2 regions of the Paenarthrobacter sp. 2TAF44 genome follow, and region 1 is predicted to be linked to the other one. Evidence: predicted binding sites of a transcription regulator. Region 1 holds the regulator's gene; the other holds the start of a gene.
What was found. The regulator HrcA, encoded in region 1, represses chaperone genes, less so after heat shock. The targets are predictions, from matches to a motif close to TTNGCACTCGNNNNNNNCGAGTGCNAA.
Positions count from the first base shown of each region.

Region 2: the regulator HrcA is predicted to act here: its motif matches at 1,399-1,425, upstream of AB4Z15_RS20915 (FmdB family zinc ribbon protein).

Region 1 is NZ_JBFRFP010000013.1:76,468-79,868, reverse strand. It holds gene AB4Z15_RS14120 (16S rRNA (uracil(1498)-N(3))-methyltransferase) at 1-239, opposite strand, end outside; gene dnaJ (molecular chaperone DnaJ) at 242-1,369, opposite strand; gene hrcA (heat-inducible transcriptional repressor HrcA) at 1,428-2,435, opposite strand; gene AB4Z15_RS14105 (DUF3097 domain-containing protein) at 2,610-3,401, shown strand, end outside.
Region 2 is NZ_JBFRFP010000027.1:20,475-23,875, forward strand. It holds gene AB4Z15_RS20905 (AAA family ATPase) at 1-110, shown strand, start outside; gene cpaB (Flp pilus assembly protein CpaB) at 191-982, opposite strand; gene AB4Z15_RS20915 (FmdB family zinc ribbon protein) at 1,066-1,338, opposite strand; gene AB4Z15_RS20920 (5-formyltetrahydrofolate cyclo-ligase) at 1,503-2,108, opposite strand; gene galU (UTP--glucose-1-phosphate uridylyltransferase GalU) at 2,221-3,153, shown strand; gene AB4Z15_RS20930 (GNAT family N-acetyltransferase) at 3,159-3,401, shown strand, end outside.

The DNA of each region.
Region 1 (3,401 bases):
TCCGGCTGATCTTCGAAAACTACCTCGGATGCCGTGACGGACAAACTTCCAGGGCCAACTTCTGCAACCGTGCCTGTCAAGCGGGCTCCTGCGCCATCGGCGATGTCCACGGACTCACCGACAGTGAGCCTCTTCACGGTAACGGCATGCCGGGCTTCTGCACCGTCGATGACGAACACAGCGCCCGGCTCAACTCCGTCCAGGCTCCCGGCGGGCGTGAAGAAAACGGGGTTGCTCACCGCTACAGGTTACCGAGCTTGTCCCGCAGCTTGGCGAACATGCCGCCGCTGGCCACGAGTTTGCCTTCGCTGAACTGCTCGCCGCGCAACTTGGCAAGCTGCTGCAGGAGCTCTTCCTGTGCCGGATCCAGCTTGACCGGTGTCTCAACGTGCAGGTGCACCTTGAGATCGCCGCGGCCGTAGCCCCTGAGGTGGGTAACGCCCAAGCCGCGAAGCGTGATGACCTCGCCGGACTGGGTGCCGGCCTTGACGTCAATCTCCTGGGGCCCGTCGAACGTTTCCAGGCTCAGTTCCGTGCCCAAGGCGGCGGCTGTCATCGGAACGCTCAGTGTTGCGTGCAGATCGTCGCCTTCGCGGATATAGGTGGAGTCATTGTTGACGCGGATCTCTACGTAGAGGTCGCCCGCAGGTCCGCCAGCTGGTCCTGCTTCGCCCTGTCCGGAGAGTTGGATGCGCGTACCTGTCGCAACACCGGCAGGAACCTTGATGGTGAGGGAACGACGGCTGCGGATACGGCCCTGCCCGTTGCACTCGTTGCAGGGATCCTTGATGACCGTACCGAAGCCCTCACAGGAACCACACGGCGCCGTGGTCATGACTTGGCCCAGGATGGATCGAACGGCCCGCTGGACTTGGCCGCTGCCGCCACAAATGTCACAACGCTCGGGATGCGTGCCGGGCCGGCAGCAGCTGCCATCACACGTGGGGCAGACGACTGCCGTATCAACTTCGAGCTTCTTGTTGACGCCAAACACGGCGTCCTTGAGGTCGATGCGGACACTGATGAGTGCGTCCTGGCCGCGGCGTACGCGGGAAGCCGGACCAGCGTGCCCGCCGCCACCGCCGAAGAAGGTGTCGAAGATGTCCTGGAACGCGAAGCCCTGGCCGGAGTAGCCGCCACCAAAGCCGTTGTCAGTGCCATTCTCGTTACCGGTGGCATCATAGACGCGGCGCTTTTGGGGGTCGGACAGCACTTCGTAAGCATGCGTCACGGCCTTGAACTGCTCCGCGACATCCTCCCCCGGGTTGACGTCCGGGTGAAGCTTTCGCGCCAACTTGCGGTACGCCTTTTTGATCTCTTCCCCGGTGGCTTCCGGCGAGACTCCCAAAACGTCATAGTGGCTGCTCAAAGTCTGTATCTCTTCCTTGTTATACGGTTACACGGCGATTCTTACCTCGGGGCTTGCGTCAGCCGCCGAGAATGCGGGAAAGGTAGCGGGCCACGGCGCGCACGGCAGCCATGGTGGTGGGATAGTCCATCCGGGTTGGTCCGAGGATTCCCACCTTGGCACCGGAGCCGTACCCCGTTGCCACGACCGACGCCTCGGCCAAGCCGTCGTAAGGATTCTCGCGCCCGATGCTCACTGTCACGCCGCGGGGATCATCCCCCATATCGGACAACAACCGAAGCATGACAACTTGTTCCTCAAGAGCTTCCAGCACTGGCCCAATGCTCAACGGGAAATCGACATTGGAGCGGGCAAGGTTGGCTGTTCCGGCCATGACGATGCGCTCTTCACGGCTGGTGTCGCTGAGGGCCTGGAGACCATGGGCAAGATGCTGCGCGAGTCCCCGAAGCTCCGGCGGGCACAGCGCCACTACGGAAGGCAACACCTGCGGCAGCAGTGCCAGCTGGGTTCCCGCGATGCTTCCCAGGAACCGGGAGCGCAGGGCCATCAACGCCTCATTACTTACATCGGAGCCAGCCTCGATGACCTTCTGGCCAACGCTTCCAGTATCTGCGATGAGCACCACGAGCACCTGCTTTGGCGCCAGGAGGACAAATTCAACGTGACGGACCAGGGCACGGTTGGAGTGCGGGTACTGAACGACGGCGACCTGGTTGGTCAGTTGCGACAGTAGCCTGACCGTGCGCTCAAGGATGTCATCGAGGTCGTCCGGCCCTTCAAGGAGCGAGTGGATGGCTCGACGCTCCGCGGCGGACAACGGTTTGACCTGCGAGATGCGGTCCACGAACAGCCGATAGCCCTTGTCCGTGGGGATGCGGCCTGCGCTGGTATGCGGCGCTGCGATGAGGCCTTCTTCTTCCAGAACAGCCATATCGTTCCGGATGGTGGCGCTGGAAACGCCCAGATGGTGCCGCTCCACAAGTGCCTTGGATCCAACAGGCTCACGGGAATGCACATAATCCTCAACGATTGCGCGCAGCACTTCAAGCTTGCGTGGCTCACTCATTGCAACACCTCCTGACGACTGTCCGGGCCTTTATCGGGACGGATAAACAGCACTCACTTAGCACTCAACATGCCCAAGTGCTAACAAGTCTAGTATGAGCCAGCACGTTGCTAGCATTGAAACCGCCCGCGGGAGTTATTCCCAGCACAACCAGCACAGAGGGGTATGAAGTCCTTGGCTTTCGATACGTGGGGCCCGCAGGATCTGTCCGCTCCTGCCAAACGCCAACTCCCCGAGGTAGCCGTCCAGCGCGGGATGGTCCTTGAAGACGTTCAGTCCGGCTGGGTGGGCGAAGTCACACGGGTGGAGAAATCGGGGGGAATGCACATCGTCTCCCTTGAGGACAGACGTGGCAAAACCAAGTCGTTCCAACTCGGGTTCGGTTTCCTGCTTGAAGGGCAGGCCATCCGTCTCATGCCTCCGGCAGCAAAGGCTCCTGGTTCGCCTGTGCGGTCGGGTCGAACGGCATCCGGGTCCGTAAGGGTGCTGGGCCATCGTGCACAGGTGGCCAAGGCGAGCCGTATTTGGGTGGAAGGCAAGCACGACGCCGAACTGGTGGAGAAAGTCTGGGGCGACGACCTCCGCATTGAGGGCATCGTCGTAGAGCCACTCCACGGCGTGGACGACCTCAAGTCAGCTATCGCCGCATTCTCGCCCGGGCCAGGGCGCAGGCTCGGAATCCTGGTAGACCACCTCGTGGCAGGCTCAAAGGAATCACGCATCGCCGCAGAAGCCATGACGGTGCCCGGAGCCGCCGGAAACGTCCTGATCGTCGGCCATCCGTATATAGACGTCTGGCAAGCCATCCGGCCAAAAGTGCTGGGTATTGAGCGGTGGCCGGAAGTTCCACGAGGCACTGACTGGAAGACCGGGATACTGACCGCGTTCGGCTGGCCGCACGAAACCGCCGAAGACATTGGACTCGGCTGGCAGCGCCTGCTTGGTGCGGTACGCAGCTACGCCGAC
Region 2 (3,401 bases), on a different contig from region 1:
GAATCTTGCCTACCAAGGCCGCTGAAGACGATCCCCGGCGTTGGGGCGACGAAGGCAACTATGACCATGAGCAGTGGTTGAAGGAGCAGAAGCCCCCACATTGGGGCTGATGAGATCACCGAATCCAAGCCCTGCATCAGGGATTGGCGAAACCTGGGCATTGACCAAAACCCCAGCGATTGACCAAAACCTAGGGATTGACCAAAACGAAGAAAAGCTTGCCTTGCGTGGATGCGCCGGCAAGCTTTTCTGCTTGCCGGGGATCTGCAGCTACCACCATCAAGCCGTCGGTGTCGCTGGTGCCAAGCCATTGGCCAGGTTTACCCCCTTGGGCAGACGTCCAAAGAACAGGGACGGAGGCGGCCAGGACTTCGGTTTGCCGGGACTCGTCGTATGATCCTGCAGCAGTGAGTACTACATTCACCAGCTGTCCCGGGGACAGAAGCTGGATGGATGAAGGGTCAGCCATGCGAAGAGGGACCGCAGCTGAACCTACAGGTGCACCAGTGAGAAGACCCGGCCCCAGAAGATTGGATTCAGTGGGAATCTGCCCTTTGGTCAAGGGCGAGGCAAGCTGGCGCCCCACCAGCGAAACGTGATCCTCCAGGGCTCCGGAAATCGCGAGGTCGGGCGGCACCCCAACAGTGGTGAAGTCGGCCACTGTGAGGCTGGTGCCTGCGGCAAGATCATGGGCAGCGACGAGAATGCTGACGCGCTGCTCAGAGGCAGGGGTTAGCTGTTGGACTGTAATGCCCGTGGCCAGGCAGAGCAACAGTGCAACTGTCAGCCGACGATTCCGGGAGACCCAGAAGTTCAGGCTCTGCCTGAGGCCCAGCCTCACTTGGCGATGTGGCCCCTGCTTCCGCGGGAGGAACGAGCCAGCCGTGCTGGTTGGCTGGTTTCGGGAGCGACCACGGCCCCGGGCAGGGGCAGTTGAATGTTCGCGGCGGGGGAGTGGCGAAGTGGTGGACTTTAGTGGCATGAGGCCACGTTAGCCACCGGGCTCGGCCGCCCAACAGCGCCCGGGTGCCCTATGTGGAAAAGTGCTGGTGTGGAAAAGTGCTGCTAGCTTGCTGCGGCCGCAGCCGCTGGTGCAGGCGTGGCAGCCGGGGTCGGAGTCGCCGGGGAGGAGGGCGCAGCGGAGACGGTGCTGCCCTTGGCATCGCGCGAATCCGTGCGGTAGAAGCCCGAGCCCTTGAAGACAACGCCGACGCTGTTGAACTTCTTGCGGAGCGCGCCCTGGCATTCAGGGCACTCCGTCAGGGAGCTGTCAGAGAAGGACTGGACGATGTCAAAGGCATGGTCACAGTCTTTGCAGGCGTATGCGTATGTGGGCACTGAGTTCCTCCTTCAGGACAAGGTTCAGGTCCTGTGGAGCCGTGGCGGAGAATCTCCGCATTAGCAGTCGCAGGGCCTGAGTGCCAATTCTATCATCAGCATCCCGCTCATTCGCTATCTGCCAACTCCACGTAGGTGCACGGCTTCACGTAGCGTCAACGAGGTCACTCTCCGGCGCCAAGCGTGATGATTCCCGAGGGCGTCAATGCATCCGGCACGGGACGGTCAAAAGGCTCGGCGGGGATAGCTCCGGAAGGCAATACATCGTCGTCGTACACCACTGCAATGGTGGGCGGCCGCCCACCGGAACTGTCCAGCCGTTGGAGGAGGCGGTCGTAGTAGCCGCCGCCCTGTCCGATGCGGTTGCCATCCCGGTCCACAGCGGTGGCCGGCATGAAGATGCCCGCAACAGCGCTCACAACAGCACTGTCCAAACGCTCGCCTTCGGGTTCGTCGATGGGTGCGTAGTCGGACCGGACGAAAGCTGTCTCCGGCGTCCAGTAGACCCAGCTCAACTGGCGGCCAGCTTCGCAGACGGGAAGCAGCACCTGGTGGCCGGCGTTGTGGAGGCCTGCGATCAGGGGCATGGTTGGGGGTTCGTGGGAGACGCCGACGTAGATCGCGAAGGTCCTGGGGGATCCGGCCGAGATTTTCTCGGCCCAGGCCAAGCCGTGCCGGGCAATTGATTCGCCGGCTTGGGCTAGTTGCTCGGTGGTGAGGCCACGCCTGTAGAGGCGTCGGCTGCTGCGGATGTCTTCCTTCGATGCCATTTTTGTCCGATCATGAGATTCGCGCGGGCTACCGTCGTCTACGTAAAGCAGCAAATCCGCTCCAGTTCAAGGGCTGTTTCTGCGTCTTGCCACGGCGAGGGTTTACCCGTTGATGTATTCCTTCCGTTACATTAGTCCGGTGACTCTCGATAACAATGCTGTCCGTAAGGCCGTCATCCCCGCAGCGGGTCTTGGTACCAGGTTCCTCCCCGCCACAAAGGCGATGCCGAAGGAAATGCTGCCCGTGGTTGACAAGCCAGCCATCCAGTACGTCGTCGAAGAAGCGGTGAAGGTTGGCCTGCACGACGTCCTGATGATCACCGGGCGCAGCAAGCGCGCCCTGGAAGATCACTTTGACCGTGTGCCGGCGTTGGAAGCAACGCTGGCAGCGAAGGGCGATACTGCCAAGCTGGAAGCCATCCAGTCCGCCACCAACCTGGGCGACATCCACTACGTCCGCCAGGGCGACCCCAACGGCCTCGGCCACGCGGTCCTGCGCGCAAAGCAGCACGTCGGGTACGAGCCCTTCGCCGTTCTGCTGGGCGATGACCTGATCGATCCCCGCGAGGACCTGCTCAGCGAAATGATCGCTGTCCAGCAAAAAACCGGTGGATCCGTTGTTGCCCTCATTGAAGTTGAGCCTTCGAAGATCAGCGCCTACGGTTGCGCCGACGTCGAGGAAAACGGTGAAGACGGCTACGTCCGCATCAAGCAGCTGGTGGAAAAGCCGTCCCCCGAAGAAGCTCCATCCAACCTCGCGGTGATCGGTCGCTACGTTCTGCACCCGGCAGTGTTCGACGTCCTGGAGAACACTGCTCCCGGACGCGGCGGAGAAATCCAGCTGACGGATGCCCTTGAGGTTCTGGCTGCCGGGGAAGGTGAAGGCTACGGCGTTTATGGCGTTGTCTTCCGTGGGCGCCGCTATGACACCGGTGACAAGTTGAGCTACCTGAAGGCCTGCATCGAGTTGGCATGCGAACGCGATGACCTGGGCCCCGAGCTCCGCGAGTGGCTGCCCACCTTCACTGCCGGTCTTCCCAAATAACACCGGTGTACGGCTCTGCGATCTGGCCGGTAACGCTGGAAAGCGGAGCCTTGGTGCTCCGGCCCATCCGTTACCGCGACAAGCGGGAGTGGTCTGAAGTCCGTTCGCGGAACAGTGAATGGCTTGCACCTTGGGAGGCGTCCAATCCTGCGCCGGGTGGGCGCCTGCCCAGTTACCGTCAAATGGTGGCATCCCTGAATGCCCAAGCCCGGCAGTCCACGGCTTTGCCCTTCCTCATCACGGAGCGG